Thiorhodovibrio frisius: one gene and its partner. The protein of the gene in region 1 interacts with the protein of each later gene in a pairwise test. Links are inferred from orthologs where the notes say so. Each region holds a gene or a part of one and is shown in the gene's direction. Other genes may lie near its edges.

Evidence for each region.
Region 2: the proteins of Thiofri_RS14930 (region 1) and minC interact in binary tests that used the Escherichia coli proteins (3 or more experiments, as listed by UniProt). The link is inferred for Thiorhodovibrio frisius from one-to-one orthologs.

What each region holds. Positions count from the first base shown.
Region 1 is NZ_CP121471.1:3,259,744-3,263,033, reverse strand. The notes cover bases 225-3,195. They hold Thiofri_RS14930 (carboxysome peptide A), read left to right. Parts: upstream 225-1,571; coding sequence 1,572-1,820; downstream 1,821-3,195. Other genes in these bases: Thiofri_RS14910 (ferritin-like domain-containing protein), read left to right, coding at 3,112-3,195; Thiofri_RS14915 (BMC domain-containing protein), read left to right, coding at 2,591-2,893; Thiofri_RS14920 (BMC domain-containing protein), read left to right, coding at 2,193-2,513; Thiofri_RS14925 (carboxysome peptide B), read left to right, coding at 1,850-2,110; Thiofri_RS14935 (carboxysome shell carbonic anhydrase), read left to right, coding at 225-1,556. Also shown: more of Thiofri_RS14935, read left to right, coding at 60-224; more of Thiofri_RS14910, read left to right, coding at 3,196-3,290. UniProt on the Escherichia coli protein: Probably forms vertices in the bacterial microcompartment (BMC) dedicated to ethanolamine degradation. It may be involved in transporting positively charged molecules into and out of the BMC.
Region 2 is NZ_CP121471.1:1,020,322-1,023,406, forward strand. The notes cover bases 1-2,766. They hold minC (septum site-determining protein MinC), read left to right. Parts: upstream 1-840; coding sequence 841-1,692; downstream 1,693-2,766. Other genes in these bases: recR (recombination mediator RecR), read left to right, coding at 1-407; Thiofri_RS04950 (histidine triad nucleotide-binding protein), read left to right, coding at 476-820; minD (septum site-determining protein MinD), read left to right, coding at 1,833-2,642; minE (cell division topological specificity factor MinE), read left to right, coding at 2,646-2,766. In the rest of the region: more of minE, read left to right, coding at 2,767-2,912; dapE (succinyl-diaminopimelate desuccinylase), read right to left, coding at 2,909-3,085. UniProt on the Escherichia coli protein: Cell division inhibitor that blocks the formation of polar Z ring septums. Rapidly oscillates between the poles of the cell to destabilize FtsZ filaments that have formed before they mature into polar Z rings. Prevents FtsZ polymerization.

The sequences.
Region 1 (3,290 bases):
GAAAAATTAAGGCCAAACAGCGCACAGGGGCTCCCGATGGCTTGACCTCAGATGGCTTAATGTCGGGGGGCCGCCCTGGCACCCAAAAGGCGCGTTTGGGCGGGGATCTGAGCAGCCGGCAGCCTGCGTTTAACCAGCGCCTGCATCCGCTCACGGATGTGAACGCCAATGCGCGCCTGTTCGACTATGAAGCACGGGTCAAGGAGTCCTTTGATCGCATCGTACCTGTGCTCAAACAGGTCGCAGCCATGCAGTGCGAGCCGCGCTTTGAAGAACGGGCGCTTGAGCTGATCCACTCGGAACTCGGCTATGAACTGCCGCACGAGGAAATCAATCACGCCTGGGTGAGCGGGCTGGATATGCGGCGGCTGTTTGCGATGTCGGTGTTCAAGACCTATCGCCGCATCAGCGATGAGTTCTATACCCATGATCCGCTTGGCGGGCGCGATCAGCAGGCCTTTGACAGTTTTTTGCAGGACTGCGGTTTTCACCTGCTCGATGTCACGCCCTGCGCGGACGGACGCCTGGCCCATGCCATCAGCTATGTGCTGCGTTTGCCCTATGCAGCCGTTCGACGCAAGTCCTATGCGGGTTCGCTGTTCGATGTCGAGAACACCGTGCAGAAATGGGCCGAGACTGAAATGCTACGCTTCCGGGAGGGACGCCCAAACACGGCCGATGCGCCAACCCGGTACCTGAAAACGGTCATGTACCACTTCAGCTCGGTCGATCCGGCGCACCAAGGCTGCGCGGCGCATGGCTCCGATGACGAACTGGCCGCACGCGCTGGGCTGGAACGCCTCCAGGCCTTCCAGCAGGCGATTGAGAATACCTATTGCTGTGGCGCCTCGGTCGATCTGCTGTTGATCGGGCTGGATACAGACACGGACGCCATTCGCGTGCATGTGCCTGACCGCGACAGTCGCATTGATCTGACCCGCTGGGTCGACGGCCACAAGCTTTACGAAATTACGCGCGGCATGGCGCCGGAGCAGGCGCGAGCGCATATTCTCGAGCTGGTTCGCGCACATGCAGCCGAGCAGTCGCGCAGTACCGGTGGCGATGCACCGGCAGAGGGGATGCTCAGGCTGATCGCGCAACTGATCGAAAACAACATCTCGCAGATTGATTATGTACGCGCCTACCATCAGGGCGGCTATGCGGATATTGGCCATGCCGAGCGCTTTATTGGCGCGGGCATTGGTTTTGAGGAAATTCAACTGCGCAATCTGACCTATTTCGCCTATCTGGCGACGGTCGAGGAAGGCGCGGCGGATATGGATGTGGGTATCAAGATTTTCTCCGGGCTCAATGTGAGTCGCGGGCTGCCGGTTCCGGTGATTGTGCGTTACGACTACCACGGTGGCGTGCCTGGCGCGCGTGAGCGGGCTGTTGCGCACTGCGAGCGTATCGCCGCTGCGCTGAAAGCGCGGTACCCCAAGCTGTGCGCCGATGGCCTGCTGCACTGTCTGCGCGCTGTGCGCGACTGCGATGCCGGTGCGCCAATCGAGGTTGTCGGCTGTTCGCTCCAGACCCAGGCCGCAGCGGCGCACTGAGCGGGGCGAACAGACATGAAAATTTGTCAGGTGCTCAAGCCATTGGTATCGACCAATCGCATTTCCGGATTTGAGCACAAGCATTTGCAGGTGGTACTCGACGGCAGCAGCAAGATGGTCGCAGTCGATGCCGTCGGCGCGGTGCCGGGTGACTGGGTCATTTGCGTTGGCAGTTCGGCGGCGCGCGAGGCCGCAGGTAGCAAGGAATATCCGAGCGACCTGACCATCGTTGGCATCATCGATGACTGGCAACCGGAGACCTGACCCGGCGGTGCGGGTGTGGTAACTGGTTCATGGATATTTTTCAGGTGGTCGACACTCTGGTCTGTACGCTGAGAGTGTCCGGTTTGGATCATTGCAGCCTGCGGGTGCTGCGGGATGCCAAAGGCAAGTTGCAGGTCGCGACCGATCCGGTCGGAGTGCGGCCGGGAAATTGGGTATTTACGGTAAACGGCTCGGCTGGTCGCTATGCGATGGGTGATGCGAAAATTCTGACTGATCTCACCATCGGCGGAATTATCGATGACTGGGATAGCGATGCGGCCCCGGTATAGAACCTGGTTTCGGCAACAGGTTTGGCAATAGTTTCGGCCCAGTCAAATTGACTCGGGCGAGTTGAAACGAGGAGACATTGAAATGGCAGGCGAGAACCACGGTATCGCGCTAGGCATGATCGAGACCCGGGGTCTTGTGCCAGCGATCGAAGCGGCCGATGCGATGACCAAGGCGGCTGAGGTCCGGTTGGTCGGACGGGAATTTGTCGGTGGTGGCTATGTCACCGTGCTGGTGCGCGGTGAGACCGGCGCCGTGAATGCCGCCGTGCGCGCCGGGGCGGATGCCTGCGAACGGGTTGGTGACGGTCTGGTGGCCGCACACATCATTGCCCGTCCGCATCCCGAGCTGGAGCCGGCACTGAAGGCAAGCGGCAGTTTTCTGTCGGGGCAGCAAAGGCGATAAAGCCTGGCTGCTGGTAAGCGGCACCTAACCGCAATTTGTAAGCTTTTCTTTTGAGCGTAGATAGACGGAGAAACACAATGGCGAACGAAACCATGGGTATTGCTCTTGGCATGATCGAGACGCGCGGTCTGGTACCGGCCATCGAGGCGGCTGATGCGATGACGAAGGCAGCAGAAGTGCGTCTGATTGGTCGTGAGTTTGTTGGGGGCGGCTATGTGACCGTGCTGGTGCGCGGTGAGACTGGCGCTGTGAATGCCGCAGTGCGCGCTGGCGCGGATGCCTGCGAGCGCGTGGGTGACGGCCTGGTGGCTGCACACATCATTGCTCGTCCGCATCGGGAAGTCGAACCTGTCTTGCCGACTGGCGGCGCTGCGGCCTAATGGCCACCGGAGGTCCATGTCAGACCTCTATCTGATTGGTTTCGGCCGCTGCGGTGGCGGGTGTTGCTCCAGGAGGACGGCCCGCCAGCGCATTCGTTTTAAGAAACCATTCTCTTGGGAAACCACTTCCTTAAGAAACTATTCCCTTAAGAAGCCACTCCCTTAAGAAATTACTCCCTTAAGAAATTTCTCAGAGAGTCATTCAGGTCAGCAAACAAATGATGCACCAGCCAGGGGTTCATCCCCGCACGCTCGGGTATCTCGGACGCGCCTTGAGTCTTGAGTACTCAGCCGTGCAGCAGTACATGACCCAGGCCGCCCTGACGGAAGCCTGGGGCCTGCGCGAGGCGGCGGACCGCTTTCGTGCCGAGACGGTCGAGGAAATGCGCCATGCCGA
Region 2 (3,085 bases), 2.2 Mb from region 1 along the record:
CCGAAGCGCAGCTGTGTGGTATTTGTGCGAATCCAAAGCGCGATCAAAGCCTGGTCTGCGTGGTAGAAGGTCCGTCGGACGTTGCGGCAATCGAGCAGGCAACGGAGTTTAGCGGCGGCTATTTTGTGCTTGGCGGACGTCTGTCGCCGCTCGACGGCATCGGCCCGGAAGAACTTGAGCTTGGGCTCTTGCAGCAAAGGCTTGCCGCAGGCGGCGTGCGCGAGCTTATTTTGGCGATCAGCCCCACCATTGAGGGGAGTGCCACTTCGCACTATATCGCCGAGATGGCCGCCGCTGTGAAGGTGCCTGTCACGCGCATCGCCCACGGCGTGCCTCTGGGCGGGGAGCTTGAGTATGTCGATGGTGGCACCCTGGCCCATGCCTTCTGCGGTCGCCAGCCGGTTTGAGTTTTCCTTCCGTGCATCGCTCCGAGATGGCAGAATGCGAAACAGCATTATCAGGAGGCCGAGAAGTTATGTCAGAGACTGTGTTCGGTAAAATCGCGCGCGGGGAGATGGACGCCGACATCCTTTATCAGGATGACGAGGTTGTCGCCTTTCGCGATCTGAATCCTCAGGCTCCGGTGCATATTCTGATTATCCCGCGCAAGCCTATTGCCACACTGAACGACGTCTCCGCCGAGGATGCCGCTCTGATCGGGCGTTTGTTTCAGGTCGCATCCATGTTGGCCGCGCGCGAAGGCGTGGCCGAGCAGGGCTATCGCACCGTCATCAACTGCAACGCCCAGGGCGGGCAGACGGTTTATCATCTGCATGTGCACCTGCTTGGCGGTCGTGCGTTGCAGTGGCCGCCGGGTTAGTGGTAGGCGGAGAATTGACTGTGGAGACAGAATCCGAACAGAATGGCTCGCAAAACGTCCTGGAGATCAAGGCCGCGTCTTTTACGCTCCCTGTGATTCGGGTGTTGCGGGTGGATATGAACGAGATTGCCGATGAGATCACTGCCAAGGTCGAGCAGGCACCTGATTTTTTTCGGCATGCTCCAGTGGTCATTGATCTGACTGGGCTCGATGATCCCGCCGCCGAGATCAATTTTCCACAGCTCGTCGGGATGTTGCGTGGCTATGGTATGCTGCCCATCGGGTTACGCGGTGGCAGTCCGGAGCAGCAGAGTGCGGCTCGAGCGATGGAGTTGGTGTTGATGAGCGACGGCGGCCACCGACGCATGCATCAGATCCCCGTTAACGACGAGTCGAACGCGCAGGCACACAAGCAGGCGGAAAACCGACAGGCCGGCGAAAATGCCGCGCATGAGAATCCAGATCAAGACGAAGCAGCCCAGACTGAATCAAGCCAGTCCGAATCAAGAACCGGCGACACAGCAGTCGAAGGTGTTGGTATCGAGTTTGGCTCCACGCTGATCAACCGCCCCGTGCGATCTGGGCAAAAGGTCTATGCCGCCGGCGGCGATTTAACGGTCACCGCTGCGGTCAACTCGGGGGCCGAGTTGATGGCCGATGGCAATATCCACATCTACGGCCCGCTGCGCGGTCGGGTATTTGCCGGGATCAAGGGTGATACCCGGGCGCGGATATTCTGTCAGGATTTACAGGCGGAACTGGTGGCGGTGGCAGGTCATTACCGCGTGAGCGAGAATATTCCGGCCAACCTCAAGAATGCCAGAGTGCAGATTTATCTCGATCAGGACACTCTGCGGATCGAGCCTTTTTGACCGGGCTATGCCCTTTTTTGGCTGCTGTTTGCTGTTGCTAGTGCAGTCTGTTTTTCGGCAAGATATCGGTCTGTTTATTACCTGAAGGCAGCGGGGCAATATGTGTTGGCAGCCGAATGTGTTAGCAGGAGGATCAATCCTTGGCTAGAGTTATCGTAATCACCTCGGGCAAAGGTGGTGTCGGCAAAACGACGACGGCAGCAGCTATGGCCATGGGCCTTGCGCAAAAGGGCCACCGGACCGCAGTGATCGATTTCGACGTCGGCTTGCGCAACCTGGATTTAGTGCTCGGCTGCGAGCGTCGTGTGGTCTATGATTTCGTCAACGTGATCAACGGCGAGGCCAGGCTGAACCAGGCCCTGATCCGCGACAAGCGTTGCGACAAGCTTTCGATACTGCCGGCCTCCCAGACGCGGGACAAGGACGCGCTCAGCATCGAGGGGGTGGGGCGAGTGCTCGACGACCTGGCCCAAGAGCACGACTATATTATTTGCGATTCCCCCGCTGGGATTGAGCACGGCGCTCTGATGGCCATGTACTACGCCGACGATGCCGTGGTGGTGACTAACCCCGAGGTGTCCTCGGTGCGGGATTCTGACCGCATGCTTGGCATCCTCTCGAGTAAGTCCCGGCGTGCCGAACAAAATCTTGATCGGATCAACGAGCACTTGCTGCTTACGCGCTATAGCCCCGAACGGGTTGAGCGCGGCGAGATGCTCAGCGTGGCTGATGTGCAGGAAATCCTGTCACTCAAAATGCTCGGCGTCATTCCGGAGTCCCAGGCGGTCCTGAACGCTTCCAACTCGGGCATTCCGGTTATTCTCGATACCAACTCCAATGCTGGCCAGGCTTATCAGGATATGGTCTTGCGCTATCTTGGTCAGGAGGTTCCCCTGCGTTTTATGTCCGCCGATAAGCCTGGATTTTTCGGGCGTTTGTTCGGAGGCTAATTTATGGGCTTACTCGACTATTTCCGCTCTACAGGTCAGGCCAAGGGGTCAGCCTCGGTCGCGAAAGAGCGCTTGCAGATTCTGGTTGCGCATGATAGACGCACGCGTGACCGGCCGTCCTACCTGCCCAGGCTTGAGCGCGAGATTCTTGAGGTGATACGGAAATACGTCGATGTCGATATGAACGCGGTCTCGGTGAGTTACGATCAGGACGATTCTCAAGAAGTGCTGGAACTCAACATCGTGCTGCCGGATCACGCGTCGCGCTAGGCAGCGACTGAAGGTGACGGCTGGGCCAGCAGTCGCACGAGAATGCCGGCATAAATGGCCGCGAGCGGCTCCAGATCAGCCACAGGCACGCATTCGTTGATCTTGTGAATGGTCGCGTTCAGCGGGCCAAGTTCCACCACCTGAGCACCACTCGGCGCGATGAAGCGCCCATC